Methanococcus vannielii SB: one gene and its partners. The main gene of each other region encodes a partner of the protein of the gene in region 2 in a complex. Links are inferred from orthologs where the notes say so. Each region holds a gene or a part of one and is shown on either strand. Other genes may lie near its edges. The genes, in order: MEVAN_RS07355, MEVAN_RS03435, MEVAN_RS05645, MEVAN_RS06580 and MEVAN_RS06520.

Evidence for each region.
Region 1: MEVAN_RS03435 (region 2) and MEVAN_RS07355 share a complex: the UniProt entries of both Methanocaldococcus jannaschii proteins name them as parts of the RNA polymerase complex. The link is inferred for Methanococcus vannielii SB from one-to-one orthologs.
Region 3: MEVAN_RS03435 (region 2) and MEVAN_RS05645 share a complex: the UniProt entries of both Methanocaldococcus jannaschii proteins name them as parts of the RNA polymerase complex. The link is inferred for Methanococcus vannielii SB from one-to-one orthologs.
Region 4: MEVAN_RS03435 (region 2) and MEVAN_RS06580 share a complex: the UniProt entries of both Methanocaldococcus jannaschii proteins name them as parts of the RNA polymerase complex. The link is inferred for Methanococcus vannielii SB from one-to-one orthologs.
Region 5: MEVAN_RS03435 (region 2) and MEVAN_RS06520 share a complex: the UniProt entries of both Methanocaldococcus jannaschii proteins name them as parts of the RNA polymerase complex. The link is inferred for Methanococcus vannielii SB from one-to-one orthologs.

What each region holds. Positions count from the first base shown.
Region 1 is NC_009634.1:1,453,416-1,459,674, forward strand. Bases 2,116-5,059 are described here. They hold MEVAN_RS07355 (DNA-directed RNA polymerase), read left to right. Parts: upstream 2,116-3,276; coding sequence 3,277-3,843; downstream 3,844-5,059. Other genes in these bases: MEVAN_RS07350 (dihydroorotate dehydrogenase), read left to right, coding at 2,144-3,058; spt4 (transcription elongation factor subunit Spt4), read left to right, coding at 3,918-4,094; MEVAN_RS07365 (GTP-dependent dephospho-CoA kinase family protein), read left to right, coding at 4,116-4,592; MEVAN_RS07370 (30S ribosomal protein S24e), read left to right, coding at 4,597-4,899; MEVAN_RS07375 (30S ribosomal protein S27ae), read left to right, coding at 4,901-5,059. Also shown: MEVAN_RS07335 (ATP-grasp domain-containing protein), read left to right, coding at 1-76; MEVAN_RS07340 (glutamate-cysteine ligase family protein), read left to right, coding at 63-1,166; MEVAN_RS07345 (epoxyqueuosine reductase), read right to left, coding at 1,217-1,990; more of MEVAN_RS07375, read left to right, coding at 5,060-5,116; MEVAN_RS07380 (NifB/NifX family molybdenum-iron cluster-binding protein), read right to left, coding at 5,253-5,588; MEVAN_RS07385 (hypothetical protein), read right to left, coding at 5,611-5,892. UniProt on the Methanocaldococcus jannaschii protein: DNA-dependent RNA polymerase (RNAP) catalyzes the transcription of DNA into RNA using the four ribonucleoside triphosphates as substrates.
Region 2 is NC_009634.1:716,326-722,522, reverse strand. The notes cover bases 1,745-4,626. They hold MEVAN_RS03435 (DNA-directed RNA polymerase subunit H), read right to left. Parts: upstream 3,363-4,626; coding sequence 3,126-3,362; downstream 1,745-3,125. Other genes in these bases: MEVAN_RS03430 (homocysteine biosynthesis protein), read left to right, coding at 3,635-4,626; MEVAN_RS03440 (DNA-directed RNA polymerase subunit B''), read right to left, coding at 1,745-3,039. Outside these bases: rpoB (DNA-directed RNA polymerase subunit B), read right to left, coding at 1-1,496; more of MEVAN_RS03440, read right to left, coding at 1,540-1,744; more of MEVAN_RS03430, read left to right, coding at 4,627-5,176; MEVAN_RS03425 (4Fe-4S binding protein), read left to right, coding at 5,192-5,590; MEVAN_RS03420 (MoaD/ThiS family protein), read left to right, coding at 5,633-5,887; MEVAN_RS03415 (TIGR00269 family protein), read left to right, coding at 5,903-6,197. UniProt on the Methanocaldococcus jannaschii protein: DNA-dependent RNA polymerase (RNAP) catalyzes the transcription of DNA into RNA using the four ribonucleoside triphosphates as substrates.
Region 3 is NC_009634.1:1,115,890-1,122,004, forward strand. The notes cover bases 891-3,690. They hold MEVAN_RS05645 (RNA polymerase Rpb4 family protein), read right to left. Parts: upstream 2,553-3,690; coding sequence 2,229-2,552; downstream 891-2,228. Other genes in these bases: MEVAN_RS05635 (glycosyltransferase family 4 protein), read right to left, coding at 891-1,528; MEVAN_RS05640 (DUF655 domain-containing protein), read right to left, coding at 1,553-2,128; MEVAN_RS05650 (50S ribosomal protein L21e), read right to left, coding at 2,603-2,896; MEVAN_RS05655 (tRNA pseudouridine(54/55) synthase Pus10), read right to left, coding at 2,982-3,690. Outside these bases: MEVAN_RS05630 (precorrin-2 dehydrogenase/sirohydrochlorin ferrochelatase family protein), read right to left, coding at 1-432; more of MEVAN_RS05635, read right to left, coding at 452-890; more of MEVAN_RS05655, read right to left, coding at 3,691-4,406; MEVAN_RS05660 (TIGR00375 family protein), read left to right, coding at 4,429-5,610; MEVAN_RS05665 (aminotransferase-like domain-containing protein), read right to left, coding at 5,653-6,115. UniProt on the Methanocaldococcus jannaschii protein: DNA-dependent RNA polymerase (RNAP) catalyzes the transcription of DNA into RNA using the four ribonucleoside triphosphates as substrates. This subunit is less well bound than the others.
Region 4 is NC_009634.1:1,296,178-1,302,349, forward strand. Bases 3,258-6,172 are described here. They hold MEVAN_RS06580 (DNA-directed RNA polymerase subunit L), read right to left. Parts: upstream 4,902-6,172; coding sequence 4,614-4,901; downstream 3,258-4,613. Other genes in these bases: MEVAN_RS06570 (50S ribosomal protein L10), read right to left, coding at 3,258-3,798; MEVAN_RS06575 (50S ribosomal protein L1), read right to left, coding at 3,811-4,452; MEVAN_RS06585 (DUF2067 family protein), read right to left, coding at 4,898-5,515; MEVAN_RS06590 (tyrosine--tRNA ligase), read left to right, coding at 5,693-6,172. Also shown: MEVAN_RS06545 (bifunctional ADP-dependent NAD(P)H-hydrate dehydratase/NAD(P)H-hydrate epimerase), read left to right, coding at 1-139; MEVAN_RS06550 (PHP-associated domain-containing protein), read left to right, coding at 160-1,047; imidazole glycerol phosphate synthase subunit HisH, read right to left, coding at 1,117-1,728; MEVAN_RS06560 (TATA-box-binding protein), read right to left, coding at 1,741-2,286; rpl12p (50S ribosomal protein P1), read right to left, coding at 2,414-2,713; more of MEVAN_RS06570, read right to left, coding at 2,788-3,257. UniProt on the Methanocaldococcus jannaschii protein: DNA-dependent RNA polymerase (RNAP) catalyzes the transcription of DNA into RNA using the four ribonucleoside triphosphates as substrates.
Region 5 is NC_009634.1:1,286,962-1,293,121, forward strand. Bases 1,385-4,229 are described here. They hold MEVAN_RS06520 (DNA-directed RNA polymerase subunit P), read right to left. Parts: upstream 2,955-4,229; coding sequence 2,814-2,954; downstream 1,385-2,813. Other genes in these bases: MEVAN_RS06500 (DHH family phosphoesterase), read right to left, coding at 1,385-1,601; MEVAN_RS06505 (prefoldin subunit beta), read right to left, coding at 1,647-1,988; MEVAN_RS06510 (KEOPS complex subunit Pcc1), read right to left, coding at 2,045-2,314; MEVAN_RS06515 (rRNA maturation protein), read right to left, coding at 2,323-2,814; rpl37A (50S ribosomal protein L37Ae), read right to left, coding at 3,010-3,300. Also shown: MEVAN_RS06490 (hypothetical protein), read right to left, coding at 1-205; MEVAN_RS06495 (dihydroneopterin aldolase family protein), read right to left, coding at 215-595; more of MEVAN_RS06500, read right to left, coding at 597-1,384; more of psmA, read right to left, coding at 4,230-4,912; MEVAN_RS06540 (acetate--CoA ligase family protein), read right to left, coding at 5,497-6,160. UniProt on the Methanocaldococcus jannaschii protein: DNA-dependent RNA polymerase (RNAP) catalyzes the transcription of DNA into RNA using the four ribonucleoside triphosphates as substrates.

The DNA of each region.
Region 1 (6,259 bases), 740 kb from region 2 along the record:
GTCTAATTTCCACAAAAACGAATTAAATATTTCAGAAGCTTTGGAAACAAATGGTGTGGTTAATGATAGGAACTGAGCATGAATATTCTATCAATGACTTTAATTTTAAAGCAATGCCGATTTCAGATGTAATAATTAAAGAAATTACTGGAAAAATACAAAATGAATTCTTTTTAGATACAATTGGAATTTCAAAAGAACTTCAAAAACACGTAATTGAATTTAAGCCGAAAATGCCTTCAGGAAGCATTAAAGACTTGGAAAAAATGCTTTATGACGGCATGAAAGACTTTCACTCCCGTACAAATAATTGTTATAATTTAATGGGTCTTGGAATGCACCCTTTACTTGATTTAAACGGAACTGCATTCTGGGATCATGATGAAAGGGAAGTTTTCGATACATATGACCGTGTATTCAATTTAAAACAGCATGGATGGTTAAATATACAGTCAATACAAGTTAATGTATCATATTCAAGTGAAGACGATATGGTTTTAAAACACAATAAAATTAGGACCATGATTCCATATCTTGTTGCTTTAACCGCATCTTCCCCCATGGTTGAAGGAAAACTTACTAAATACGCAGATAACAGGCTTATATACTATAAAGAAAACCAAAAAGAAATTCCTGAAATTACTGGAAAAATAATTCCTGAACCTCTTTTAAAATCTTCAGATTATGAAGACCTACTTGAAAAAATGTATATGGAACTTAAGGAAAAAGAAGCTCAAGTTTTATGTCAGGAATGGGTAAATTCAAGAGGTTTAATAGTAAGACGAGAAAGAAAATGTGTTGAAATAAAAGCAATGGATGAACAAGAGTCTATTCATGCAGATATGGCCATTTCTGCATTGATAAATTGTTTAATTCGTGTGGATGACTTAAATCTCCCTGATGATGAAGAAGGAATATTGGAAGTATTTGAAACAGCAAAAAAATCTGGAACTAAAAATTTAAAGCCCGAACTTGAAGCAATATATAAAAAAGCGCAATTAATTGCAACCAACGAAGAAAGACATTATTTAAAGCATATTTTTAATCGGATTGAATATGGTTGCCTTTCTGAAATTATTACTGAAAAATATAATGAAGAAAAAGATATTTTAAAAATTATGAATGAAGCAAAATTGTGTTTAAAAGAAAACAAATTAATGTTTTAACAGTTTTAAATTTTAAGCAAACCAAAATGCATTTAATTTACATCCAATTTTTAATTTTTTAATTTTTTACTTGGATTTTCAAACGAACAAGGAATATTTGATAAGCATTTTCCGCAAACATCGGAAATTCCAATTTTTTCATAAATTTTTGCATTCAAAAGGCATGCTTTATAGCACTCTTTTCTATTAAATTTATTTATTTTTAAGGCTCCTTTTTCACATTTTTCAATGCAAACACCACATGAATAATTGTACTTATATAAACAATATTCATAACATGGTTTTTCAGTTGGAATTAATTTAATATCGGTAACAATGCTTCCAATTCTCCCACTACATCCCTTTTCCGTAATTAACATGTTATTTATTCCGAAAGTTCCCAAACCTGAGATATATGCAACATGCCTATGCGACCAATTACTTATAAGTTTTTCAGTATCAAAATTATGCGTTGGTGGAATTTTAGCACAAACATGCCCAAACTTACCTAATTCCACAGATAAATAACTATTTAAATTCTTAATCATATTATTAGTTTCAACATATGCCTTAGCCCATTCTTTAGATGCAATTCCTGAAAAATCGTTACTTTTGACGATATTTTCAGCAAAAGGTAAAAAATAGCAAACAACACTTTTTGAAGTTGGTAAAATTTCTTGAGGAGTTAAATGTTCTTTTGAGATAATTTCCTTTAATTTTATAAATTCTGGATTTTCGGCATCTGAATATCCAACAATTGGCTTTTTCCATGCAGTTTTGGTATTATTTTCTAAAGGATAATTTTTTACAAAATTAACGATTAAATCTCTTATAATCTGTTCCATTTTTCCACCCCACATTTAATTTAATTTTATTCTTAATTTACTTTTGCTTTGATTTAATTATCCTGACTAACATGGCTACTTTTAATACTTTATTCTTTAGTTTTTTATATGTCCTTTTCTAAATATCTTTTAAAATATCTTGGAGATTTTAAAATGTTAAAAACAAAACTTTGGAACATCGAATTTAAAAATCCCGTGTTTTTAGCAGCGGGCGTTATGGGTGAAACTGGAAGCGCTCTAAAAAGAATGGCTAAAAATGGTGCAGGTGCAGTTTGCACTAAGTCTGTTGGAATTGAAAAAAAGGAAGGACATAAAAATCCAACAATGGTTGAAGTTGAAGGCGGATTTTTAAATGCAATGGGTTTACCAAACCCGGGAGTAGAAGAGTATATCTTAGAACTTGAACGGATAAAATCAGAAATGAAAAGAATGAATGTAAAAATTATTGGTTCAATATATGGTAAAAATGAAACCGAATTTCAAAAAGTTGCTGAAAATTTAATACCTCATGTAGACGTTTTAGAACTAAATATTTCATGCCCTCATGCAGGCGGAGGGTATGGTTCGTCAATTGGTCAAGATAAATGCCTTTCAAAAAATGTGGTTTCAGCAGTAAAAAGTGTTTCAGATATACCTGTTATCGTGAAATTAACGCCAAATGTAACTGATATAAAAGAAATTTCAAATTCTGTTGTAAATGCAGGAGCTGACGGAATAGTTGCAATAAATACCCTTGGCCCAGGAATGGTTATAGATATAGAATCAAAAAAACCAGTTTTAGCAAACAAATTTGGCGGAATGAGTGGAAAAGCAATAAAACCAATTGCAGTAAAGAATGTTTACGATATATGTTCAACAGTAGAAGTTCCAGTAATTGGCGTAGGGGGAATTACAACCGGATATGACGCTATTGAATTTATGATGGCAGGAGCGTCGGGAGTTCAGGTTGGAACTGGAGTCTATTATCGTGGATATGATATATTCCAAAAAATAAATCAGGAAATTGAAGAATTTTTGAAAAATCGGGATTTAAATTTAAAAGATATTATTGGAATTTCAAGAAAATAATGTATAGTTAAAAAAAAACAGTTAATTTGTAAAAAAATAGGTTAAATAGTATATATCTACGTTTCATCGGTTTTCCATAAAGTATATTTCTAATCCATAGATTTTATATATTAAAAACAAGATATATATACTGAAACTGTTTTACTATTTTGAGAAAACAATTTTTAATTATTTTAACTGTTTTACAACATTAATCAGGTATAATCCGAGGTGGTTATTTGTACAAAATTTTAACAATTTCTGATACCGTAAGAGTTCCGCCAAAAATGTTTGGAACGCCTTTAAACGATAACGTGAAAAGGGTTTTAATGGATAAATACGAAGGAATTCTCGATAAAGATGTAGGATACGTTCTTTCAATAGTTGACATAAATCAGGTAAGTGATGGAAGCATTATATATGGGGACGGTGCAGCTTATCACGAAACAAAATTTGACGTTCTTACATACGTTCCAGAACTTCACGAGGTTGTTGAAGGGGAAATCGTTGACGTTGTTGAATTCGGTGCTTTTATTAGGCTTGGGCCCCTTGACGGTTTAATCCACATTTCGCAGATTATGGATGATTTTGTAAGTTTTGACCCAAAAAGAGAAGCAATTATTGGGAAAGAAACAGGTAAAGTTTTAGAAAAGGGAGATTTTGTAAGGGCAAGAATTGTTGCAGTAAGCTTAAAAGAAGAAAAAAAGAGAGGAAGCAAAATTGCACTTACAATGAGACAACAAAGCCTTGGAAAATTAGAATGGCTTGAAGAACAGGTAGTAAAAAATAAAAAGGAAAAAAATTAGTCAATAATTAGTTATTTTTTACTTTCAATATCTAATGTACTTATTCTGATTTTTTATTTAACGAGGTGAATTGAATGAAGGCATGTTTAAGATGCAAATACGTCACAAAGGACGATACTTGCCCAATATGTGGATTTGATACTTCCGAAAACGTGAAAGGTCTTTTAATTGTTTTAGATCCGAATAATTCAGAAGTAGCAAAAAAAGCAAGAATTGATATTAAAGGAAAATATGTTCTTAGTGTTAAATAATTTTTACATATCGTGAAAATCATGTATATACTCACGGATAAGGTTGCAACCGAGTTAAAAAAGCCTTTTGGAAAAGTATATAAGGAACTTAACAGTATAGAAGGAAAGGTTATTTCTATTGGTGATGTTACTACAAAACATCTTTTATCTAATGGTATTGTACCAGACTTATCAATTTTAGACTTTAAAACTAAGAGAAACGTGCCTGTTGAAATACCTCATAAATTTAAAACTGTTTTTGAGGTTTATAATCCTCCAGGATATATTTCTGATGAAGCCATAGAAAGAATTAAATACCTTTCCACCATAGATGATAGAGACATGGCTTTAATCGTTAAGGGTGAAGAAGACTTACTTACACTTCCTGTAATAAAGTATTTCCCCGAGGATACCTCAGTCATTTATGGACAGCCTGACGAAGGCATGGTAGTTTTAAAGATTACAAAAGAACTGAAACAGAAAATCGAAAAACTTCTAAAAGATATGGAAGAACGGTGATATGATGGACATAAAGATTATCTCAGACAAAAATAACCCGTTATTACACAGAAGGGAAGTAAAATTCTTAGCTACGTTTGACGGCGCTACACCTTCAATTAAAGATGTAAAAGTTAAACTAGTAGCAATTTTAAACGCTAAAAAAGAAATGCTTGTAATTGACACATTAGACCAAGAATTTGGTAAATTGGAAGCAAAAGGCTACGCAAAAATCTACGAAGATGAAAAAATCATGAATACCGTAGAGAAAAAATCCGTTTTGGAAAAAAACAAACTTGAAGAAGCAGCAGAAGTAGCGGAGGAATAATATGGCAGCAGCTAAAGGTAAAAAAGGCGCAAAAGCACCAAGTACAAAAAAATCAGACTACTATAAAGTAGAAGGAAACAGTGTAACAAGAACGAAAAAAGCATGCCCTAAATGTGGTGCAGGTGTATTCATGGCTGAACACTTAAACAGATACGCATGCGGAAAGTGCGGATTTTTAGAATACAAAAAGAATGAAAAAACTGAAGAACAAGAATAATTTTCTTTTTATTATTCTTTTTTAACTTAACTAATTTTTGACTGAAAAACGATTTTTAAATTTTTTAGATTTTTTTAAAAAAAGAAATGTATATAAATGTAAATTAAAGTTATTTATGCATTTTTATTACTCGTGTTTAGTACCTATTTTCTAAAAACTGTTTTAACGCAGATTCAACATCTTTTAGATCTGTATGATGGAGTTTAATTCTATTTGAAAGTGCATTTATACTTTTTTGCCCCATATTAATGAAAATAACTGCATCTACATTTTCAGAAAGTAGTGTTTCAATAGTTGAACCATTTCCAGCAGTATGTTTCTGCCCCCCATCATGGCCTTCACAAGGGGAATTTTCTATTTTTTTAGCATTTATTACTTCTTTGTTTTCGTTTATTTCAAAAATGGTGAAAAAAGGAGTTTTACCAAAGTGCGAGCAGATTTTATTTTCAATTGTAGGTATTGCTATTTTCAAATTATCGCCTTGTTAATTTTTATTATTGTATTCCAAATTTTCTTCCGCCACGGAACTGGGATCCAGAACCCCTGAATGAATTCATTCTTCTCGCATCTATTATTTTTTCATCTTTAAGCATTTCTTTTGATAATTTATCTAATTCTTCCTCAGGTACTTTTAATCCAGTCTCCTTTTTAATTACATGTTCAATTTCTTCAGAGCTAAGTACCATTCTAAGAAGTCGCCTTATTCCCGTACCGGAATATCTGGCATTACCAAATAATTTTTTACATATGCAGTTTTTATGCATTCTAAAATCCATTTTATCAACCTTTTCATCAATGATAATTTATGCACATATGTGCATAATTATTCTATTGGATAACTAATATATAAAATCTTTGCTTTTACGTGAGTAAATATTTTTGAGAATAATAATTATAGTATAATTTTTGAATGTAATTTATTCCACATACCCATAATTGCAAGTCCTGTAGGACTTTTTTATAGTTTAAAAGAGGAATTCCTTCTGAAATGATCTAATGACAGTACTTCCTGAAGTGATTTAATGACAGTATTATCGAATAGAATTTTTCTAAGAACTTCAAAACCGGATTTTTCACAATAATCTATGATTTCCGTGATTTTTTCAGGATTTATGTCGTATTTGTTTACTATCACGTAGCATT
Region 2 (6,197 bases):
GTAAGGACTTGAATTGGGCCCCTACTTCTTGCGTGGATTTTCCCTGCAACAAGGTGGTGTAGTTTTTGGTAATATGCAACTCCAACAAATATTTCACATTCTAATTTTCGGCCTGTTTTTCCATCATACATAGTTTCTTTACCACTATGTGTAAACCCGTAGTTTTCAAGAGCATGTCTTAGAGCCCATTCTCCTTCACCACTGAATATAGTTCCGTCAACTCGTCTACATTCTAATGAACCAACTTTACCGCCAATCATTTCAAGAACCTGTCCAATAGTCATTCTTGAGGGAATTGCGTGTGGGTTAATAATTAAATCAGGAATTACTCCATCTTCGGTAAATGGTAAATCTTCCTGGGGTACAACGAGCCCTATAACTCCTTTTTGTCCGTGTCTTGAAGCAAATTTATCTCCAAATTCGGGAACTCTTAAATCTCTAACTCTAACTTTTCCAAGTCTATTTCCTTCCTTAGTTTCACTTAAAATTACGAGGTCAACTACTCCTTCTTCACCGTGTCTAATTGTAACGGATGTGTCTCTTCTCTGTGATTTTGTTTGAAGGGTTATTTCTTGTTCTTCTAAAAACCTTGGAGGTGAAGTTTTTCCCAATATTACATCTCCAGACCTTACTTCAGATTCTAAGTCTATTAAACCATCATCTCCCAAATTTCGGTATGCTTCTTCAGCCCTATATCCCCTAACGCCCTTTTCAGGAACTTCGAATTTATCAAGTTGTCCACCAGGGTATCTTTTTTCAAAGCTTTCATAACTTCTAAAAAATGTACTCCTTCCAAGGCCCCTTTCAAGAGATGCTTTATTAATTACGAATGCATCTTCCATGTTGTATCCTTCGTAACTCATAACTGCTACAACGAAATTTTGTCCCGCAGGCCTTTTATCAAATCCTAATATTTCCTGGTGTTTTGTTCTAACCAATGGAACTTGAGGGTAGTGAAGTAGATGTCCCCTTGTATCCATTCTCCACTTTATATTCGCCATTGGAATTCCTAATGATTGTTTACCCATTGCAGCAGCCATCGTAATCCTTGGGGCTGAGTTATGTTCAGGATAAGGTGCAACACCTGCACCGATACCTAAAATTACAAGTGGGTCAATTTCAACATGCGTATTTTCAAAAGTAATTTCGTCATTGTACATTGCAATTCTTGCGTTTTCTTCTTCTTCAGCATCTAAAAACTCAATAACGCCCGTTTTTACAAGGTATTCAAAAGTAAGTTCATTATTATTAACTTTTTCTAAAAGTTCGTTTGTTAATTTTGAAAACCCGTTTTCAACTACCACTAGCGGCCTTACAGCCCTACCGCCATCGGTTGATATATGAATATCGTTACTTTCTTCATTAAATGAAATAGATGTGTTTGGAGATAATTTTCCGCTTCTTCTCTGTATCCTTAATGATTTAACGAGGTTTTCAGGGTCTTTTGAAGTATCTATCAATTTCCCATTGACGTAAACGTTTGCCTGTTTTTCCAAGGTATCCACCTTCTTCTTAAGTGACTGAATCTTTAATAGGGATTTAAATGTCTTTTGAAAGTCCAATTTCTTTTATTAATTGAATAATACCTTCATCTTCTTCATCAGTAGTTACTTTACACATTACCGCAAGATTTTTAACCAGACCACAGTTTGGACCTTCCGGTGTTTCTGATGGGCAAATTTTACCCCATTGAGTTGCGTGCAAGTCTCTTGCTTCGAAGTGAGGTTGTGATCGGGATAGTGGTGATACAACTCTTCTCAATTGGGATACTGTTGCAAGATAACTAGTCCTATCAAGAAGCTGGGATACCCCTGTTCTTCCACCTACCCAGTTTCCTGTAGCCATTGCATGTCTCATTCTTTCAGTTAACACATCGCTTCTAACTGCCGCTTGAATAGAAGGTTCTTTATTTCTTATTGCCTGTCTTTCAAGCTGGTATTTAATATCTTTAATTAACTGGTTGAATGAATGTCTAAATAAGTCTTCCATCAAGTCTCCTGCTAATTTCAATCTCTTGTTTGCATAATGATCTTTATCGTCTTCAACTCTTGAACCTAAATAAAGTTCTATTGAATTTTTAGCCATTCTTCCAAGGTATTTACATTTAGCACCTAATTTTTCAGATTCAATTCCCATATGTGGCAACAAATAATTACATAGAATTGTTTCAGCTCTTTTTAATTTGTATTCTTTTGGCTGTCCTGGAGCAACTCTTTTTCCGATATGTTCAAGTGCATCTTCAGTTGTGTTTATCCCATGTTCTTCTCTAGCTTCCTGTAAGTTTGCAACTAACTGCATGACTACAGTAGGCTCGTCTGAAATTAATTCCATAATTTCCCGGTCAGATTCCGCACCAAGTGCCCTCATTAGTATAACTAACGGAATAGTGCTTGGCATACCTGGGAAAGATACGTTTAAAAGTCCATCTGGACTTCTTTCAACAGTACATAACGCCCTAAACCCATGTCTAGTTGAAAATACTTTTGCAATATCAACAATTTTGTTGTTTTTTTCAACCTTTTCACAGAGGATTCTGTTTGGAATCAAATCTTCCTGGGCAACAACAGCTTTTTCTGAACCATTAACAATAAAATAACCTAATGGGTCTTTTGGATCTTCACCATAGTTAATCATGTCCTCTTCGCTTTTTCCAGAGAGATGACAGATTTTTGCACCGAGCATTACTGGAAGTTCTCCAATATAAACTTCAATTGGTGAAAGTGTTTTTTCTTCATCACCTTCACCAATTAAAGGTATCATTTCAAGGTAGAGGGGCGCAGAGTATGCAAGATTTCTAATTCTTGCTTCCATTGGCGTTATTTCTTTTACTGAACCATCTGCTTCTTTATTTATGGGTTTAGTTACCCTTACTTTTCCAAAGGATACCTTATAACCTCCTTTGATTTCCGTTTCAACGCCAGTTACCTCATCAATGATTCCTTGAATCTTGTTTTCAACAAAATCGTCATAAGAATCAATATGGTGTTTAACCAGACTGTTTTCTCTAAAAAATGCATCTACAATAACACGGGACTCCATGGTTTTACCCCTTACGTTTTTAGATAAGGTACTATATGATAAAGATTGATTTTGAAAAAATATTTTTAATATAAATTATGGTAATACTAAACTGAATTGGATACAACTAATCTAAAGTAAACTGTTTCGCCTGCAGTCTGACTCTTTCGAGTTATTTTTACAATGTCTCCAACTTTTGCACCGACTTCAATAACCAGCGGGTCACTAATCAATAACTTTGGAAATTGTTGTATTTTTATACCGTACTTTTCGAGTAAAAAGGGAATCTCGTCTCCTGGGATAATTTCATGTTCCGGAACCATTTCATGTGAGGATACTTTCACAATTTGGCCTCCTTTTGTTTAAAATAGTTATAAAAATAATTTTATACCGATAATATTAGTATCATGAAAAATAGTGGTAACTACTATTTATTGTTTACTGTCTATATATACTTTTCGAATGAGTATGTATTAACAATATATGATATAGTTAAATAATATGATATATATAAATTACCGAACTAATTATGAGTTTTAAATCATATAAATAATCATTCATGATATATTCAATAAATAATCCTGCTTTCAGTATATACTAAGTTAAGGTTGATATTTTGAAGACTGTTTTTGAAATTAACGAGAAAATAAGAAATAATAATGCAGTAGTTGTAACTGCAGAAGAGATGATAAGCATCGTAGATGAACTAGGTGCGGAAAAAGCAGCATTGGAAGTTGATGTGGTAACTACTGGGACATTTGGTGCAATGTGTTCTAGCGGGGCATTTTTAAACTTTGGACATTCAGATCCTCCGATAAAAATGTATCGAACACTTATAAATGGGGTTGAAGCGTATTCTGGGGTTGCTGCAGTTGATGCATATATGGGGGCAACCCAAGTAAATTCTGACGATGATATAGACATAGCCTATGGTGGAGCACACGTTCTTGAAGACCTTGTTGCAGGAAAAGAAGTTGAATTGGTTGCGGAAGGATATACTACTGACTGCTATCCTCGAAAAAAAGTAGCAACAACTATAACGATTGATGACTTAAATCAAGCAATCTTAATAAATCCAAGAAACTGCTATCAGTCATATAATGGCGCTACAAATAGCACAGAAGAAAAATTATATACCTACATGGGAGCACTACTTCCAGAATACGGGAATTTAAATTATTCTGGCGCAGGCCAACTAAATCCTATGCAAAATGACTACAATAGGGAAACAAAAACGTACAATACATTGGGTATGGGTACAAGAATATTTTTGGGTGGTGCAGAAGGTTACATTATTGGGGCAGGAACCCAGCATAGCCCAAACAATGCATTTGGAACAATGATGGTTAAAGGAAATTTAAAGGAAATGAATATTAAATATTTAAGGGGGGCAACAATTCCAAAATATGGATGCACCCTTTTCATGGGCATAGGTGTTCCAATTCCAGTATTAAATGCAGAGATTGCGAAAGCATGTGCAATAAAAGATGAAGATATTCAAATTCCAGTACTTGATTATGGAGTACCTAGAAGAAGTAGGCCTACTGTTGGAACTATAAACTATAACGAAGCAAGAACTGGAAAAGTAAAACTTGAAGTAGAAGTTTCGGGTAAAAAAGTTGAAAAAACAATTAAAACTGCTTCAGTTTCAAGTTACAAGGTTTCAAGAGAAATTTCAAAAGAACTTCAGGATTGGATTTTAAATGGGGAATTCATGTTAACTGAAAGGCTTGAACCGTTAGAAAAATACGCTCCAAAACCTATGAAAGCAAAAATGAAGCTTGTAAAAGATATATTAAGTAGGCCCGCAGTTGTGGGAACAATAAAAATGTCAATTACCGAAGCTTCAAGGATATTAATTGAAAATAACATTAATCACTTACCGATTGTGGATGAAAAAGAAATGCTTTCAGGTATAATTACTTCATGGGACATAGCAAAGGCAATGGCTCAAGATATTGGTTCAATTTCTGAAATAATGACTAAAAGCGTACTTTGTGCAACACCAGATGAAACAATAGACATGGCTGCAAGAAAAATGAGTAGAAATAACATTTCAGGACTCCCGATTGTTGATTCAAATAATATGGTGGTAGGAGTTGTATCTGCAGAAGATATATCAAAACTTATTGGAAGAACAGGATTAAATAAAATTTAAAATCTGGTGATTTAATTGAAAAAAAGGGTATTTTACTGGATATCTGGAAATAATGTTCGTGAACCTGTAGTTTCACTAGTTGTATTGGAAACTGGTGCAATGGTTAACATACTAAAGGCAAAAATGGAACCAAGGGAGGGATTTTTAATCCTTGAAGTAACCGGTTCAGAGTTGCAAGTTGATTCTGCAATAACCATTTTGAAAAAATACGGGGAAGCAGAAGACATTCCAAAAATTATTCAAAAAGACGATAATTTATGTATTGATTGTGGCTCATGCGTAGTACACTGTCCTGTTGGTGCACTTTCAGTTGATTCTGATTATAAAATATTGCTAGATGAAGATGAGTGTATAGGGTGTAAAAACTGTGCAAAAGTATGCCCTGTAAATGCCATTAAAGTCTTTGAAATTTAATAATTACTTTTTTAATTCTTTTAAAATTTTTCAGGTGATTTAATGTTACTTACAGTAAAATTTTTTGCAAAATGTAGGGAAATTCATGGAAATGGGCTTATTATATCTACGGATTTGGAAAAATTAAAAATTTCCGATTTAATTGAAATTTTATCGGATAACTACAACATTAATTTAAAAGAAGAATTTAAAAATGGAAAAATAATTGTTTCAAAGGACTTTGAAATAGTTTCTGCAAATGATATTCTTACTAAAGATTCCGAAATTGGGATATATCCTCCAGTTTCAGGCGGATAAGACCAAGTGATTAATATGGAATGCAAAAAATGTAAAAGTCCGTCTATATATCATCAAAAACATTCTGGAAAACACTTCTGTAAGGAATGTTTTATAAACGATATAACTAAAAAGGTTCGAAAAACCCTTGGAAGAAATATTATTAAAAACAACGTAAAAATTGGAATTGGATTAAGTGGTGGAAAAGATAGCTTAGTAATGGCACACCTATTAAGTGAATTTTTTAAACCTATTCCAAATGCAAAATTAATTGGATTAATGGTTGATGAAGGAATTGACGGATTTAGAACTGATGGAATTAATAACGCAA
Region 3 (6,115 bases), 400 kb from region 2 along the record:
AACTTTTCTAACTTCTCTTGCAACTATTGGGCTCTTTCCACCAGTATATATTGCAAAAGAAACTCCATTTTCTTCAAAGCATGCAGGAACTACTAAATTTACCTTATCTTCAAATGTTGAGGAATTTATATACTTTTTAAGGTAGGTAGCAATTTCAACTATTCTATTGTTATTTTTTTTATCTACTGCAGTTATTATAATATCAAAATTTTTTATTATTGAATATAGTTCTTCATTACTTAAATTATTTACATTTTCTTCAAAAAATTTTACCTTAGGGTAATTTAAAATATCTTCTTTTTCAATTTTTTCAGAGTAAACCGTCAATTTAGCGTTCGATTTTAGAAATTTTTCAAATCTACGCTTTCCAACATTACCGAAACCAAAAATTAAAACATTAAATCCTTTTAAGTCTAAAAAAACTGGCATCATAATTACACACTTATATCTATTACTTTTCAAGCAGGTTTTTATATACTTCAAAGGTTTTTTTTGAAGAAACGTCCCAAGAAAACTTTTTTGAAAATTCTAACCCTGATTCTCCAAAAGATTTTCTAAGAGGCTTATTTTCAACAAGTATTTTTATTTTAGTTTTAAGGCTATTTACGTCTTTTGGAGGTACTAGATACCCGTTTGAATGGGTAATTAATTCAGGAATTCCTCCAACACTAGTTCCAATTACGGCTTTCTTAGAGGCCATTGCTTCAATTAATGTCATTCCTAACCCTTCTGAAAGTGATGGGAGGACTAAAAAACTACAATTTTTTACGTAATTTGATACATCAATCTGTGATTTATGCCCCAAAACTTCTACATTATCTATATTTTTGGATTTTATGTACTTAAGTATATTATATTTTAAGGGGCCAGAACCTACAATTTTAAAATTGAAATCTACATCTTTAATAGCTTCTAAAAAGTAAAATAATCCTTTTTGTTTAACTAATGATCCAACAAACAGTCCGTAATCTTCATCAATATTTGAAGGATTAAATAAATTTTCATCAAAACCATTATAAATTACTTCAGATTTTAAATATGGCGAATTTAAATCGTTTTTGGATTTGAGCTGATTTTTTAATGATTCACTAACACATATTATTTTTTTAGAGTTTGAAACAGCATAATTAAAAAAGTATTTTCCAAAAGCAGATTTTGACTGGCTTAAAACATCGCTTCCATGGAGTGTTAAAACAGTTGATATATTAAATTTTTTTCCTAAAAGTGACCCTAAAAATCCCTGTGGGGCAGCATAATGGCTATGAATTAAATCTATTTTTTCATTGGTAATTATTTCCCCCCCCACCTTATACCCATTTAGAATGTAACTTGGGCCTCTTAAATATTTAAAATAAGGAACATCATGAACAAAAACGTTATCAAAAGAGTATTTTTTAGAGTTTGAACTGTAATTTAATATGTGGAATTCAAATTCGTCAAGCTTGCTTAAATTTTTAATTAAATTTTCAACGTGTACGGTTATTCCGCCTAAAAAAGGATGATATATTGAAGGGATTAATATTTTCAAGATAACACCAAAAATAAAAATTAATTATTTCCACTTTACAAATAAGTAGTGTTTTTGGTCTTGTTTGATTTCTTCTTCAATTCTTTTTGCAATTGGGTCAATTATATTTTTTCTAACCCTTTCTTCAAAATCCTTAAAATTTTCAAACTTTCTTACTTCCCTTTCCTCGATTACCTTCCACATTGAAGTTTTCCCAATTCCTGGAAGCAACTGTAAAGAATGCATTCTAGGGGTAAGTGGGCCACAATTATTTAAAAATTCTATAAATCTTTCTTCTTGAAACTTAACGGCTTCTTTTATGACATAAAGCAGTTCTGTTTTTGCAGTAGGGGTTAAATTATCATATTTTAACATTTTTGACACAAATTCGACTTTTTCACGCTTACCTTTTCCAATATATAATTTTTCGGCAAGTTCAACGGTTTTACCATCTTTAAGTGTTAATTCCATCATCACAAACTGTTTTTCACCGAATGCAAGTGTGATAGGTTTTTTCTGATGAAGCGGCCTTGTGTCTTCAGGGTAGCCGTATTCTAAGAAGTCTAAAACGTATGCGTAGTCTTCAAACTCTCTTTTATTTCTATCGTGCCCCGCTCTCATAAATACACCTTTTTTCGGTATTAAGTTATAATATCATATATCAATATAGACTTAATTTAATAAAAAATTAATGTTTTAGTAACAAAATAGTAAAAATGCGTTATTTAAACTTGCATATTACGTCTAAGACGTCTTCTGCATTTTCTGGAAGGTCTGACCTATAAAAAACGACTTTTAGCTCTTCCGCATTTTCTGGAAGAATATCTATTATTTTAACTGCCATCTTTTCGGTTAATCCGAGATTCAAAAGCTGAGCTAGCATTGATTCTGCATCTTTTTTATTCAGTTTTGAAAACTTCTGCAAGTAATCTAATGCACACCCGTGTTCATACGATAGTTCATCAAAATTTGCCCGTTCACTCATAATTTCAAGTGCATTGGCAATTGTGGTGTGTTTTTCGGAAATAACTTCCTTTCCAATCATAATCTCCCTCAAAATAGATTATTCTAAAAAAAAGAATATCTTAAAAATAATTAAAGCTTAGACTCTCTTAGGTGTTGCGGTCTTGCAATGATGTCTTTGTATTTTCCACCATCTTTAACTCTAACTAAGAAAGCTCTTCCTCTTTGAGATACGACTGTTCCAGTTTTACCGTGGAATTTAGGGTGAGGCATTCCTTTCTGTACTGAAGGGTCGATTACAACGTGAACGGTATCTCCTTCAGTGTAGCATTTTAATGCCCTAGTTAAAGGGAACAATCCTTTTTGTCTAGGGTGTTTTGAAAGTTTGTATCTTGTTTTACTTCTAAATCCTTCACTTTTTTGCATAATTATTCCTCCTAATGTGTTTCACAAAAATAATTGGCATAGTGTCTATCTTATTTTCCACTACCAATATATAACTATTTCTGTTTTAGATATTTTCTACATCCTCATAATCGTGAACATCCAAAACGTCTAAAAACTTACAGATGCACTTTTTATCGAGTAATTCCGAAACAGAAGGCGAAGTTCTTCCTTCGTCACTACTTATGAGCTCTTTGATGTATAATCCGCCATCGCAGAAGATCTTAAGTTCGAAGTTATAATCATCAAGTATATGTGGCCAAGCTTTATATACCTTACGTACACGTACAAGGTCGGCCCTTCTATGGGCTACCCTATCAGGCGTTCTTTGGTCAATTACTAAATTTTCAAGCTTTTGAACGAGGTTTAAGACTTCTTCTTTGGAAACCTTTTCATCACACTCAACTTTTGCAAGGTATGTTTTTTTATGCGGTTCATTTTTAAAAAAGTGAACATCTTTTTTATTCCCATACTCTAAATCAGTTATTTCAACCATTTTGGAAGAATTTACTTTTTCAGACATTTTTTTTAAATTTACTGTTCTAACTTTTGGTTCTTTTATTTCAATTACAAAGGGCCTTCCATTTCCAAGCATTCTAACATCGATATCTTCCCTTCCAGCGCCGTGAAGTGCTTCAGAACTTCCTTTCATAATTTCCATGAACGGTTCTGCAATAATTTCTTCGACTGAAGTTTGGTACTGTTTTCCAGTGAAGTTACATTTTTCACAGCCTCTTCCTTTACAGGTCCTGCAGTGCCAGTGACTTTGTGGAATTCCCCTGACGAGTTTTTTATACCTGCCCTTAATAAAAATAGGATTTACCTGAAGCGTAACTTTTTGGTTATATGGATTAACCATTATAACAATGTCAGGGTTTTCCTTATCAACTCTTCTTTTAAGAATGGGTGTTACAATTTTTCCAAGTTCCCGACCAAATTCCTGCCTTATACTTTCCATGAATGGTGTTTCAATCTCTTTTTCTAGTTCTTTAAATCGTTTTGGAAGTTTAGTTCCAATCAAAAAGCTTTCAAATTCATAATTCTTTAAGGTCTCAGCGATATTTTCAGAAATTTTTTGTAGGTTTTCAGGTGCAAAAATGTCCTTACACCAAGGACATTTAATTTCTAATTCTTCTAAGGCTTTTTCACCATTAGTTTCCTCAAGGAGTTTATATTCTGCTTCATATTTTTCGATATTATCTATTAAATCAAGTTTTATTTCAAAAAGACCTGATCTATGTATCGAATACATTAATCTCTTTATTTCGTCAATTTCATCAGGGGTTAATTTTAAATCGCTTTCAAATTCCAAATTATCATTATTTAAATTTTCAAGAGCAATCCTAAGCAACTGTTCAAGCTCAATTGCCTTTGAAAGTTTTAATGCACGCCCTCTATCAAAGTTATCAGTTCTTATGAGTTTTCCATAAAGTCTTCCAAAACACCTGTTGCAAAATGGGTATTTTTTTAAAATAGAATAGTCTATATTCATATAATCTCACCTGGGTGATTTAATGATAATAAATGCTGATTTACACATTCATTCAAAGTATTCAAAAGGAACTTCTAAGTATATGGATATTGAACATATATTAAAATATGGCTCAATAAAGGGACTCGATTTAATTGCAACAGGAGACTGTTTACACGAAAAATGGCTCGAAGAAATAGAAAAAAATTCAAATAAGCCCTTACTTTTATCAACAGAAGTCGAAGATCGGCACCGAGTTCATCACCTGATATTTCTTCCAAGCACAAATCAGGCGCATGACTTAAGAAATATCTTTTCAAAACACGCTAAAAATATAGATGCAGACGGAAGGCCAAGAATTTCTTTAAATGGCATGGAAATAATTGATATTATTCGAGAATTGGGCGGTTTAATAGGGCCTGCTCACGCATTTACCCCTTGGACAAGCATTTACAAATCTTTCACTTCAATTTACAACTGTTATGCGAGAAAACCTGATTTCATTGAACTTGGACTTTCTGCTGATACAGATATGGCAGACATGGTTGAAGAATTACGGGATTTGCCCTTTTTAAGTAATTCTGATGCTCATTCCTTTTATTCACATAGGTTGGGCCGAGAATTTAACCAGATGGAAGTAAATGAGCTTTCAGGACTTGAAACAAATTTTGAAGAGGTAAAAAAAGTTCTTAAAAATAATAAAATAGTTGCAAACTATGGTTTAGATCCAAATCTTGGAAAATACCATTTAACTGCATGTACTAGGTGTTTTACACGATTTCAATTAAAAGATGCAGAAGAAAATAAATTTAAATGTCCAGAATGTAAGGGAATCATAAAAAAAGGTGTATTTGATAGAACAAAGCAACTTTCAAAAGATGGAAAAATAGTTCACCCTAATTTCCGGCCAAAATACCATAAAATAATCCCATTAGCAGAAATAATTTCCCTATCGATTGGGAAGAATATTGGCACAAAATCAGTTGATTTGATATGGGAACAATATATTGGACGATATAATAATGAAATAGATGTACTGATTAACGAAGACATTTTAGAAATTAAAAAAATTAATGAAAAAGTAGGAAACATGATAGAATTATTTAGAAAAGGTAAAATTTATATTTATCCTGGCGGGGGGGGAGAATATGGGCATATTTCAAAAATCATGCCGACAGTTAAGTGGTTTCATCCAAAAGTAACACTTGATTCTTGGGTAAAATAAAAATTTATGAAATAGGGCTGAAAATATTTAATTAGAAAATATTTAATATTCAAATTCATTCAAAACCTTTGAAAGCCGGTTTATCCCTTCAATTATTTTTTCTTCAGACATGTTTGAATAATTTAACCTAAACGTATTTTCATGGCCTCCGTTTGGGAAAAATGAACCTCCTGGAACAATTGCAACATTATTTTTTAGACATTCTTCTAAAAATTTCCTTCCATCAAACCCTTCTGGAAGTTCAACCCATGTAAAAAGGCCCCCATCAGGATTTGTGTATTTTAAATTTTTAGGGAATTTTTTTTTCATTTCAAAAATCATTAAATCTCTTCTTTTTTTATAAAGTTCTTTTAATTTTGATAGTCTTTCTTCGAAATCGTAATTTTCAAGCATTTTTGAAATTATTCGCTGGGAAAACGAAGAAGTGTGTAAATCTGCACCCTGTTTTATTAAAATATATTTTTCAAGGATATGTTCAGATGCACAAATCCAACCAACCCTTAAA
Region 4 (6,172 bases), 580 kb from region 2 along the record:
TGATGCATTCCTGTCTGCATGTGCGGGCGCCTATATAAATGGTTACTGTGGCGATAAATTACTTGAAAGTAAGGGGTATTTTTACAATTCTATAGATATTGTAGATAATCTTTCTTACACATTAAAAGAACTACTATAATTAATATTCCGAGGGAACTCATGGAAAAAGAAATTTCTAGGGCTGATTTGCATATCCATACTAAGTATTCGGGAATGATGAAATATATGGGTTTAAAATTTCCTGATTCTGTTGAAGAACCCTTAAAAGTTATGAAATATGCAAAAGCCAATAATATGGATGTTATTGCAGTTACGGATCATAATTCTATAAAAGGGGCACTTGAAACAAAGAAATTTGAAAAAGAGTTCGGTATTGAGGTTGTTGTCGGTAGCGAGATAATGTCAACAGAAGGGGAAATATTGGGACTTTTCTTAAATGAAGACATTCCAAAAAGACTATCTCCTGAAGAAACTATTGATAAAATTCGTGAACAGGGCGGACTTTCTATATGCCCTCATCCTTATAGTCCGATATGTGAAGCATTAGGTGACAGAATTTTTGAACTTAAACTTGACGGAATTGAAGTTTATAATGCATACCATAGGGATGGTATAGTAAACAACATTGCACTAGAAAAGGTTATCAAAAACTATCATAAATCCCCCTTTGCATTTTTAGGAAATAGTGATGCACATTTAGCTAGGATGATTGGAAACGGAAACACTAAATTTACTGGAAATTCTGCAGATGATTTATATTATGCAATAAAAAATAGGAAAACAACGTTTGAAGGAAGCCCTACACCCCTTTCAGACATAATTCTTTGGAGTTATAATGTTATCTATGCATCAGAAAAGGCACTTATAAAATCGATGGTAAAAAAAGAAGACCAGATTTTAAAATACAATGGTTCGCAGTTTAAAAAAGGAATAGCTGCATTTGGAGGGTTAGTTTATATTGGAACCCCACTTCCAATTGTTGCAGGGGTTTTAGGAAATATGTATCTTAAGAAAAAAGCTAAACAAAAATTAAAAGAAGTTATTTAATTATAGAATTTTAATTAAAATTTATTTAATTGTAATTCTTTTTAGTAGTTTTTAAGTTGTTTATAAGTATTAAATCAATTCTACGAAATTTTCTATCATTTTTAGCCCGTTTTTACCACTTTTTTCAGGATGAAATTGTGTTGCATAGATGTTTCCTTTAGTTAATACTGATGGAAATTCGTAAACGTAATCGGTAATTCCAGAAATTGTACTGTTATCTACTGGATTTACATGGTAGGAGTGTACGAAATAAAAATATTCATTATTATTTATTCCTTCAAAAATCGGGATGTCTTTTACTTGATTTACAGTATTCCAGCCCATATGGGGGATTTTTCGAACATTTTTAAACCTAATTACGTCCCCATTTATAACTTTTAGTCCTGAAATTTCTTTTTGTTCTTCGCTCCTATCTAAAAGTAGTTGCATACCAAGACATATGCCTAAAAAAGGTACTTTACCAACGCAGCGACTTATTACTTCAATTAAAGAATAATCGCCAGTTTTTTGAGCTAGATTTTTCATTGAATCTCCGAAATTTCCAACTCCTGGTAAAATTAGTTTATCTGCGCTAAATATGGTTTCAGGATCATTTGTAACAATTATATCTTTAGTGTAAAGTTCAAAAGCCTTTTCAATACTTCTTAAGTTTCCCGCATTGTAGTCAATTATTGCAATCACGAATATCCCGTTTTAATATAATTCCTGTTCTAATTCTTTTAATGTTGCAGATATTTTGTCAAATGCAATATATGCATCTTCAATTACTTTTAAACCCGTAATTACGACTTTTCCACTGCCAAATATTAGTACTACTACTTTAGGGTCGCTTAATCTATAAACAAGACCTGGGAACTGCTCAGGTTCGTATTCGGTGCATTCTAAGGTTGAAATATCATCTAAATTTGGTTCCATACCAAGTTCTGTTGTTGCAACCATGTTTTGTACACTTACTACGGGATTATCTATAATTTCCATTCCAGCTTCCTTTAGTTCTTTTATTATTTTTTTAATTGCAATTTCCGCATCTTCTTTACTTTTTGCACCCGTACAATTTAATTTGCCACTTCTAAATATTAAAAGTGCAACCTTAGGATCACTCAATCTACAAACTAATCCTGGAAATTGTTCTGGTTCATATTCTGCGTTATCTAAAATGTCCGCAGCATATTCTAAATCGATATCAGTACCTATCTGGGTGGATACAACCACGTTTACAATCTTAATTTCAGGCTCCATTCTTTCACCAGTTTATATATATGCTATATTTTTCTATTTATATAGTATATAAATATTTATATATAGTTTATACATTTAAATATATAAATTAATTTTGGTAAAATAAAAAGAATGGAATTTAGCTTTATTACATGAATAAAGCGCCAAGACCTGCAGCTGCAGCAGCCGTTGTGTCTTCCTTCTTTTCTTCTTTTTTAACTTCAGCTGGAGCAGCAGCAGCTGCAACAGGAGCAGCAGCTGCAACTGGTGCGATAGCAGCTTTTGCGATAGCTTCTGCAATGTCAACGCCTTCCAATGCTGCAACTAATGCTTTAACTCTAGCATCGTTAGCTTCGATACCGCCTGCAACTAAAACTGCTTTAACTGCTTCTTCGGTTACTTCTTTGTTTGCTGAATTTAATAATAATGCTGCGTATATGTATTCCATAAAGTACACCTCCAAGATGTATGAACTCTTTTTTGAAATTATTTATTTCCATATATATTTTTTTCGGTAAAATTTTAGAAGAGTAATCCAAGACCTGCAGCAGGAGCAGCTTCTTCTTTTTTCTCTTCCTTCTTAGTTTCTGCTTTTGGAGCTTCTTCAGTAGCTACTACTGCACTGGATGAGATTTGTTCTTTTAAGTCATCATCTAATGCTTCATCGCCAGCTAATTTAGCAACTGCAATCATTTGAGCATGAGCTTTTCCAAGGATTGCATCAGCAGTTTTTTCTGTTATGAATGCACTTTCAACGGATACTGCTTTTGCATCGTTGAATGCTTTTTGAACAATTGTTTCAATTGTTGCACTCGTAGGTATAACCGCATTAACTGATAAATTAAATGCGTTAGTGTACGCTTTTTGAAGTTTACCTAAGAATTCTTCTTCATCGATTCTTAATACATCGGATGTATAGATTACACCTTCTTCGTAAACTCCGAGAACGTTCAAACCAACTGTAACTGGTTTAATACCTAATGCAGAAAGTACTACTGCAAGTTTAGGTGATATTACATCGCCTTCTTTTGCAACGACTTTGTCTTCTTTAATTCCAATTTTACCTTTATCGATTGCAGCCGGGATTCCAACTGCCTTTAATTCACTTAAAAATGGCCCCGGTGGCATTCCAGTTGAACCGGATTTAACTTCGATATCGCATGGTGCAATAGCGCCTCCTTTTATTGGAGCAGGACTTTTACTTTCTTCAAGTGTTTTAAATAATTTGAACGGATTCATTTCTGTAACAACGATTGCCGCCCCTTTGTCCAAGTAATCTACTAATTTAGCAAATTCAGGGTTGCCAGTTTCTTCAGCAACTTCCTCAACTGCTCTTTTAATCAAAGTGTTTCTTGACATTTTTAATGTCATTTGGTCTCTGATTTTGTCCCTAATTTCTTGGAGCTGTACTGCAGGAACTTCCATCATGTCAATTAATGCAATAACATTCGCACTTTTAAGTAATTCTTTTAATGCATTAACTTCTTCAATTTTCCAAGGGGCAATTTTATGCTCTGATTTTGCGTCGATCATACTTTCAACCCCTTATTTTGATATGGGGGCTGCTGCACCCATAGTGAGTTTTGTAAATGCACTCTTTACGTGGTAGAGGCCTTTTTCGTATTTTTTAGCCACTACGTTTAAAATTGCTTCCGCATTTGCAGCGATTTCTTCATCACTCATAGCTTCAGTTCCAATGTATACTTGGAATAACGATTTATCCCTTGTATTTATGGCTACTGTTTTTTTGAATCTAGCAACCAATGGAGCCAAATTTGCATTTCCAGGCACTGGTTGTGGCATTTTACCCCTAGGGCCTAGAACTGGACCTAATGATTTACCTACCAATGGCATCATGTCTGCTTGAGCAATAAAGAATCCGTGCTCGTTAGCAATTCTTTTAGCTGCTTTTTTATTTTTACCTAATTCTTCTAATTCTTCCTGTCTTATTACAGTGAGGCCCATTTCTGCTGCCTGTGCCGCTAAGTCACCTTTTGCAATCACAGCGATCTTAGTGTCCTTACCTTTTCCGCTAGGTAAGACGATCTGTTCTTTCAACCTGTTTTCAGGTCTTGTAAGATCTAACTCTTTCAAGTTTACAATAAGATCAACGGACTGTGTGAAGTTTCGCGGCTTAGCGAGAGTTCGAGCCTCCTTCACTGCTTTTTGTATTTGTGCACTGTCCATGTTGTTGCCTCCTGTAATTATTTAACCGCACCAATGCGATCTATACATGGAGCATACGTACTATTGTTACATATTATAAATAAGTTACTGAGGTTTAAATATACTTAAAAAAGAGTTTATAAATGATATTTTTTTATAAGAATCGTAGTTGGGTATAAAGGTTATAATTCTTCTAAACAATTACTACAAAGGTCAATTATGTCCCTTAAAGCTTCTTTTAAAACTTTTTCTGCAAGTACCCCTTCAGTTTTTAGGACTAATGTTGGGTTTGAGATATATCTTCCTGTTTCAGGGTGTAAAACTGGATGTTCTACACCATAAGATGCAATTACAACTCCTTTTTTTGAAAGCAATGATTCTTTTAATGCATTACTTAATGAATGATCATCGTTAACAAGTTCCAATTCTATAGAATTTTCGCTTTTTTCAATAATATTAATATAACTCATTTTTTCACACTCAAAAGTTCTTTTCTTGTTAAATCTATATCCTTATTCAGGACGATTTTTTCGTTTTCTTCCCGAAATAATTCTTTTTCTAGGCCTTTTTCAAGTAATATGTTAACATCATTTCCTGTAATATATGAAGCAAGCGCTAATACATTTTTAACAGGTTTTGATCCGAGTTTATAAACGTTTAGTTCGGAATATATTTCGAGTATGTTTTTCAAAATGTCATTTAACTCTTCGACTTTTAATTCACACTTGATTACGTTTTCATCTTTTAAATATTTAAAATTAATTTTAAGTGCACTTAGGGTGTCTAGAACTAGGTCTTTATTTACAGGGTATTTCAAATCACTTAATTTGTATTCATATAACCCTTTTACGTCCACATTATATTTATTATGGACATGCTCAATTATTGAAAGAATATTTTTATAATCTTCAACCAATTTATTCTTATCTTCACCAAATATTTTTATTCGTGCACTATTATATGCTTTATTTTCCGAATAATTGGCTTTAGCATCAAAAGAATAATCTATGCCCATTTTTGATATTCTTTCACATATTTCGATTACTTCTTTTTCAGTACCCTTTATAGAAATTATTTTTTTCACTTATCTCACCAAAAATTCCCTCATCTCATAAATCATTTCTCATAAAATCATATTAATTTAATAAGATTATAATGAAAAACTGTTTAGACACAATCATTATATATAGTCTTATATATTGTTATTTCTACCGTATATACAAAATTGTAAATGTTTGAATATCAAGTATCAGGCGAAAATATGTTAGAAAGTATATTAAAAAACACTTCTGAAATAGTGTCAATTGAAGAAATGAATGAACTTTTAAAAAAAGAAGGCGAAAAAATTGCATACATCGGATTTGAACCTAGTGGAAAGATTCATTTGGGCCACTATCTTCAAATAAAAAAAATGATAGATTTACAAAAGGCAGGATTTAAAATAATTATTTTGCTCGCAGATTTACATGCTTACCTAAACCAGAAAGGCACGATGGAAGAAATAAGGGCATTAGGGGAAGAAAATAAAAAAGCATTTGAATCAATGGGCCTTATTGCAGATTACGTTTACGGAAGCGAATTTCAATTAAATGAAGAATATACTATCGATGTATATAAATTAGCTCTTGCTACAACACTAAACCGTGCAAAAAGGAGTATGGAAGTAATTGCAAGAGAAGATGAAAACCCAAAAGTTGCAAGCGTAGTCTACCCTTTAATGCAGGTAAACGATATAAAACAT
Region 5 (6,160 bases), 570 kb from region 2 along the record:
AAAAATAACTTTCAAATTTAGCGTTTAATTTTTTCTGTTCATTTAAAATAATTGCGTTAGGTTTTTCTTTTAGCATTTCTTCAAAGGATAGTACAGTCTTTGTATCAACCACTTCTTTTTCTGAAATTTTAAATATTAAGAAATAATTTGCAGATTTAACGCTTGAAATAGCATCCATATCCATTGGAACTGCAACATTAATCATTTTTCCACCTTAAATTTTTTCAACATACATCAAAGGGTAATCAAGTTCTTTAATGTATTTTAATCGTAAAATTACTGAATTTTCTTCTTCTTTTGTATTTACCGTTAACGATACATCAAGCATGTTTCCATCAAGGGATACATATTTTCCTTCTTCAATATCAAGAATAATTGAAACAGAAATGTCTTTAATAAATGGCTGGTTTTTTAAGGATTCTGAAATTGCAAGTTCTAAACTTTTTTTAGTTTTATTACTTACTGGAGTTCCAACAAACTGGTGAAATAATGCCCCAAGAGATATTCCTCCTTCAAAAACGGCTCTTTCTCTTTCAGTTAGATTTTTAAAATATGAATTAAAAATTTCACTATTTTCAAGTTTTTTTTCTGCCATTTTAACACCTTAATTCTTCTTTAAGTGTTTCTATACATATCGAAAGTACTTCTTTTACTGCTTCTTCTTTTGATATTTCCTTGTTCCATGGTGCATTTAGTCCAGCAGCTTCTTCATGGCCTCCGCCTTCACCACCTAACTTTTTAGCAACTTTTTCCATCAAACTTCCCATATGAACTTTTTTTGAAACTGACTTTCTACTCCTAACACTCACTCGTATTTCTTTATCTTTTTTTCTTGCGGCAACAACAAATGAAACATCCGCACCAATACTTACAATAGTTTTTGCACACGATGCTTCATGTGAACTTGCATTTGAAATTGAAATTACATAATTTCCCAAATCGATTATTTCCATTCTACTACATGACTTTAAATGGGCAATTCTTTTACTTGGGTCACTTTCCTGACTTAAAAGATATAGTATTTTTTGAAAACTGATTTCTTTTATAAGCCATGAAATAGTGTTAAATGTTGATTCTTTTGCAAGCTTTAAATGTTTTGTATCGTACAATATCCCTAAAAGAAGTGCAGTTCGAATATTTTTTGGAGGATATATATTCATTTCCCGAAAAATATCTGAAACGATTTCGCAAGTTGAAGTTGAATTTTCATCAACAATTAAAACCTTACAAAGGCTTGATAAATCTGTTTTTCTATGGTGGTCAATTAAAATTACGTCTGAATTTAAAAAATCTTTTTTATTTACTGTAATTTGATTTAAAGATGAAGTATCAATTAAAAAAACGGTTTTTGGTAATTTTGGATACTCGATAATTTCGATATCCTCATTTAATTCGGTTAAAATAGCTCTTGAAAGTTTGCTTACGGAGTCAGCTGATATTCTCACGTTTTTTTCTTTCAATTTTTTTTTCGAAAAACTGTTTGCAAGGTATTTTAAACCAATTGCAGCACAAACTGCATCGGGATCAGCGTTATGGTGGCATAATAGTAAAATATCTTCTTCTTTTAAATAATCTTTTAAAATTTCTAAATCTTTTTTCATAACGAGAACCCTAAAAAAATAATTAATATATATTAAAAATAGAAATTAATGGCCTTGACCGATAACCTTTTGAAGGTTTTCTTGTAATTCGGCGTATCTTTTCTGCATCTTTTCTTCCTGTTTTTCAAAAGTTGCAACTCTTAACTTCATTGTTTCCATTTTTTCGCTTAATTCTTCTTTTACTTCATCTTTATTTCTTTTAACGAGTATTCCGCCTGCCATTTTGAATACTTCGTCTGAAGTTGACTTTTCCATTTCTTCAACGGCTTTTTCCATTTCTTTTAACTGGGTTTCAAACTGCTGTTTTTGATACATTATCATTTGTAACTGTTGTTGAAGCTGTTGAAACTGCATTAACTGATTTTGAACATTTGGAGGTAATTCCATGATTTCAATCCTCTTTTTAATTTAATCATTTTTAAACTCATTTTATTTATCGACTATTATTCATTTTCAGTTAGTTTATATATACCTTCTGCAACGTTTATCCAACGAAGGTATGAATAAATGGATGCTTTTAAAATGCTTAATTCATCTGAAACACAAACTATTTTTATTACGCAATTATCTAAGCTCATTTCACATTTTGATTTTATTTGTGAGTCACTATGCTCTAAAAAAACAGAATTAAAGATAATTTCGGCTTTTTTTGGATTTTCAAAAACCAGTTCCAAATCGAATTTTGGCAGGTTACTGATATTTTTACAGTTCATTTTTTCAACTATTCAATATCCATCAAAACAACGGTTTTTACTTTTATACTTGGGCCGATATTTTCCAAACCATCATGGATTTCAATATAAAATGTGGAACTATCAACGTATTTAAAGTGCAATGCGGTACTAAAATTACATTCATCGTACTTTAATTTGCTAAATAGGAAATCGTAAAATAAGCCTTTTAAGTGCTCTGTTTTTTTATCGAAGAGTGAACCAATATTTCCAGATGTTTTAAAAACTTTTCCTGAAACTTCCCTTTGCAGTTTTAAAGAAATATTCATTGATAAAATTTTATTTAGCTTAAAATCGTATAATTTTAACCTTGCAGGGTTTCCTTTAAATTCCTCAATGATTACAATATCCTTTTTATTTTCTACAATTTCTGAGAGAGCAACTTTGCCCCGATTTTGGACTTCAAAGTTGAAAACTCTTGCAAGGTCATTTACAAAACTTCTAGTACGCTGTGAAGGTTTTCTTGAAGTTGTAATTATCATTATCTAGCCTGTACTTTCTTGACTACTCTGGGCCTCAATTTTATCAATACCCTGTTACTACAGTGAGGGCATTTTGCCTTTAATCCAATTTCCTCAAGAGTGACGATTTTTCCGCAGTTGGAACACCTGTACTCTGCCATAAATACCACCTAAAAAAAGCTTAAAATAAAAATAAATGGTTTAAAAATAATTAAATTAAATTTCTCTACTTTTACTTTCGATAACTCTTCGGATAGCCTTTGTAACTACCTTACCAGCACCGGTTTCTGGAGTGTATGCGCCACCTGCAATTTTTGCACCGCATTTGTCACATACCCAAATTGAAGTTCCTGCTCTTTTTAATTTAGGGAATGCACAAACAGGGCACTTGTATTCTTTGTTCTGTTTAATTTCAACGTCTCTTAATCTTACTCTGATTTTTCTACCGTATCTTGGTCCGAATCTTCCAGCTGAACCAATTTTCTTTGTGTGGCTAAATTCTACCATTATTTCACCTGTTTCTATCCGCAAATTGATTAGTCGTATTTTTTAAGTACTTTTGTTTGAACAGTTCCTTTCGTAAGTTTATTTAAGTGTAAGTAAAATTCACTTTCGATACCGCTTGGAATTTCAATTACAAAAACAAGGGAGCCGTCCCCCGACCATTCTTCCTGTTTGGTACTGCCGTATTCATGAATTGTATGGTATGCAGTCCCTGCAAATTCACCAGGGATTTTAACTACAATATCCCTTTTTTCAAACTTAATGGGTAAAAGTTTCCTCAATTCCTTTATAATTTTAGGGACCTGTTCTTCAGCGCTTTTATAAATATCAACGCTAATTCTGGCTTCTTCCATAGCATTTTCAATCCTTTTTGGCGGATGGGGAGCATCAGTCTGGGGGTTAATCGTGTTTCTTGAAATCAATGACACGATCTGTTTTCGCTTTTGTTCATGTATTTCTTTCCTTTGATTGGCGGTTAACTGGACCTGTCCTTTTATTAAAATCTGTTCTGCTATTTCCAAAGGGTTTATCGTTTCAAAAATCTTTAGTAGCATTTCATCTGGAACTTTTTCTCCCTTTCCAGAGTCCTTGTAGACTGCCTCAGCAGCTAAGATTTCCGATATTGCTATTGGCTGACCTTCTTTAAATTTGGCTGCCAAATATGGATCAACGAGTATTTCGAATTTTTCCCCATGTGATTGAAGTCGTGCTATAACAGCATTGTCCAATGACACCATATGTATCCCCTCTTTTATTTATATACCTTTCCACGCATTAAACAAAACACGAATATAAGATTTTATTACAAAATTAGCATAATTTGAGGAGATTATTTCTATTCTATATTTTCAGTAGCCTTCTTTTTTTCAGCCTCTTCGTTTTCTACTTTTATTTTATCATATACTTTTTTTACAATTTTTTCAATTTCAAAAACAGTTATTTTTTCGACCAATTTTCCGGTATCTTTTACAATTGCCATGTCTATATTTTCAGGCTTTAATTCTTCAGTAGTTTTACTTAAAGCGTAAATTGCAAGTTCCATACCTTCACTAACGCTCATATTTTCGTCGTATTTTTCTTCAAGAATTTCCATTGCAACAGGCCGTCCTGAACCGATTGCAGTAGCTTTGTATTCAATTAAAGCTCCACTAGGGTCAGTTTCAAAGAGCCTTGCACTGTGTCTATCAATTCCGGTTATCAAAAGTGCCAAACCAAAAGGCCTTGCACCTCCGTGGTGAGTATACGCTTGTTTAATATCGCAGATTTTTTTTGCAAGTGCTTCGACAGTAATCGCTTCGCCATATGATATTCTATTTACTTGAGCTTCAACCCTTGCCCTATCAATTAAAACTCTTGCATCAGCAACCAGACCTGATGTAGCAGCTACAATATGGTCGTCAATTTGAAATATCTTTTCAATTGATGAAACATCAATTAATTTACTTGTAATTCTTCTGTCAACGGCTAAAACAACACCGTCTTTACATTTAATGCCTACCGCAGTAGTTCCTCGCCTTACGGCTTCTCGTGCATATTCTACCTGGTAAAGTCGTCCTTCTGGGCTGAATATGGTTATTGCCCTATCGTATCCTGATGCTGGAACCATTTGTTGCATGTAATTTCCTCCTCTGTTTAAATTATTAATTTTAAATTAAAAATCAACGGATATAATTACTACTTTTTAATGAATTTTTATATATATCTATCCTTTTTATACTGAATTTCTTGTCTAACAATATTAATATATTAGAAAATCTAATGTATTTACATATAGGAAGGTGAAATTATGATACCTGTAACTATATCCGATGAAGCATTGGAATTTATTTCCGAAAAATTAAAAAATGCTAATAAAAAGGATATTATAGTTTTTTTTGAGGGCTTCGGCTGAGGAGGGCCTAAATTTGGAATAGATGTAGCAAGCAAAATCATGGATACGGATGAAAAAATTTTTGAAGGCGAATTTAATATCTATATTGATAAAATGGCAAAACAGGTATTAAATGAAGTCTATATAATTGTTAAAAAGTCCGTATTTAGTGGTAAATACCTTGCAGTTAAGGGAGCTGGCGGCTGCTGTTAATTAAAAACCTGAAATCAGGATTAATAACTTAACCGCCATTAATATTTATTTTTTTAATTTTTTTAATCGTTGTAATTTACCGATGTTATTTTATTAAATTTAATTTAGATTATAATTTACTTTAACTTATTTTGAATGACGATTAAGGCATCCCCAACAATTCCCCCGTGGCCTTCTTCTTTTATAAATGCAGGGTTAATATCGATTTCAAGTATTTCATTGTAAACTTCCATTAAAACGCCAACTCGAACCATAAGTTCTTTTAAGTAATTTATATCGCTTCTTTTTTCGCCCCTGACTCCCTCAAGTATCTTGTAGGATTTTAAAGACTTTATAATTTCTTCTGCATACTCTTCAGTTATTGGTGAAATTCCAAAAGACACGTCCTTTAAAACCTCTACAAATATTCCTCCAAGTCCTGTCATAACAACAGGGCCAAATACGGGGTCTCTTTTTGCGCCTATTATTATTTCTTTTCCTAAAATATATTCTTCCACTAAAACGCCATCGATTATTCCATCAACATTTTTTTCACTTAGATACTTTTCTCCATTTTTAATAATAGTTTCAAAAGCCTCTTTAATATTCGCAGGATTTATTATTACACAGCCTGCGTCAGATTTATGCGGTATGTTTGATGAAACAACTTTCATTACAACTTTTCCTAAACTTTTAGCGTAAGTTTCAGCTTCTTCAACCGATTTTGCAACAAACTTTTTAGGAATATTAAAACCGTTTAACTTTAAAAATTCTTTTGAGTTACTTTCATTTGGATTTTCA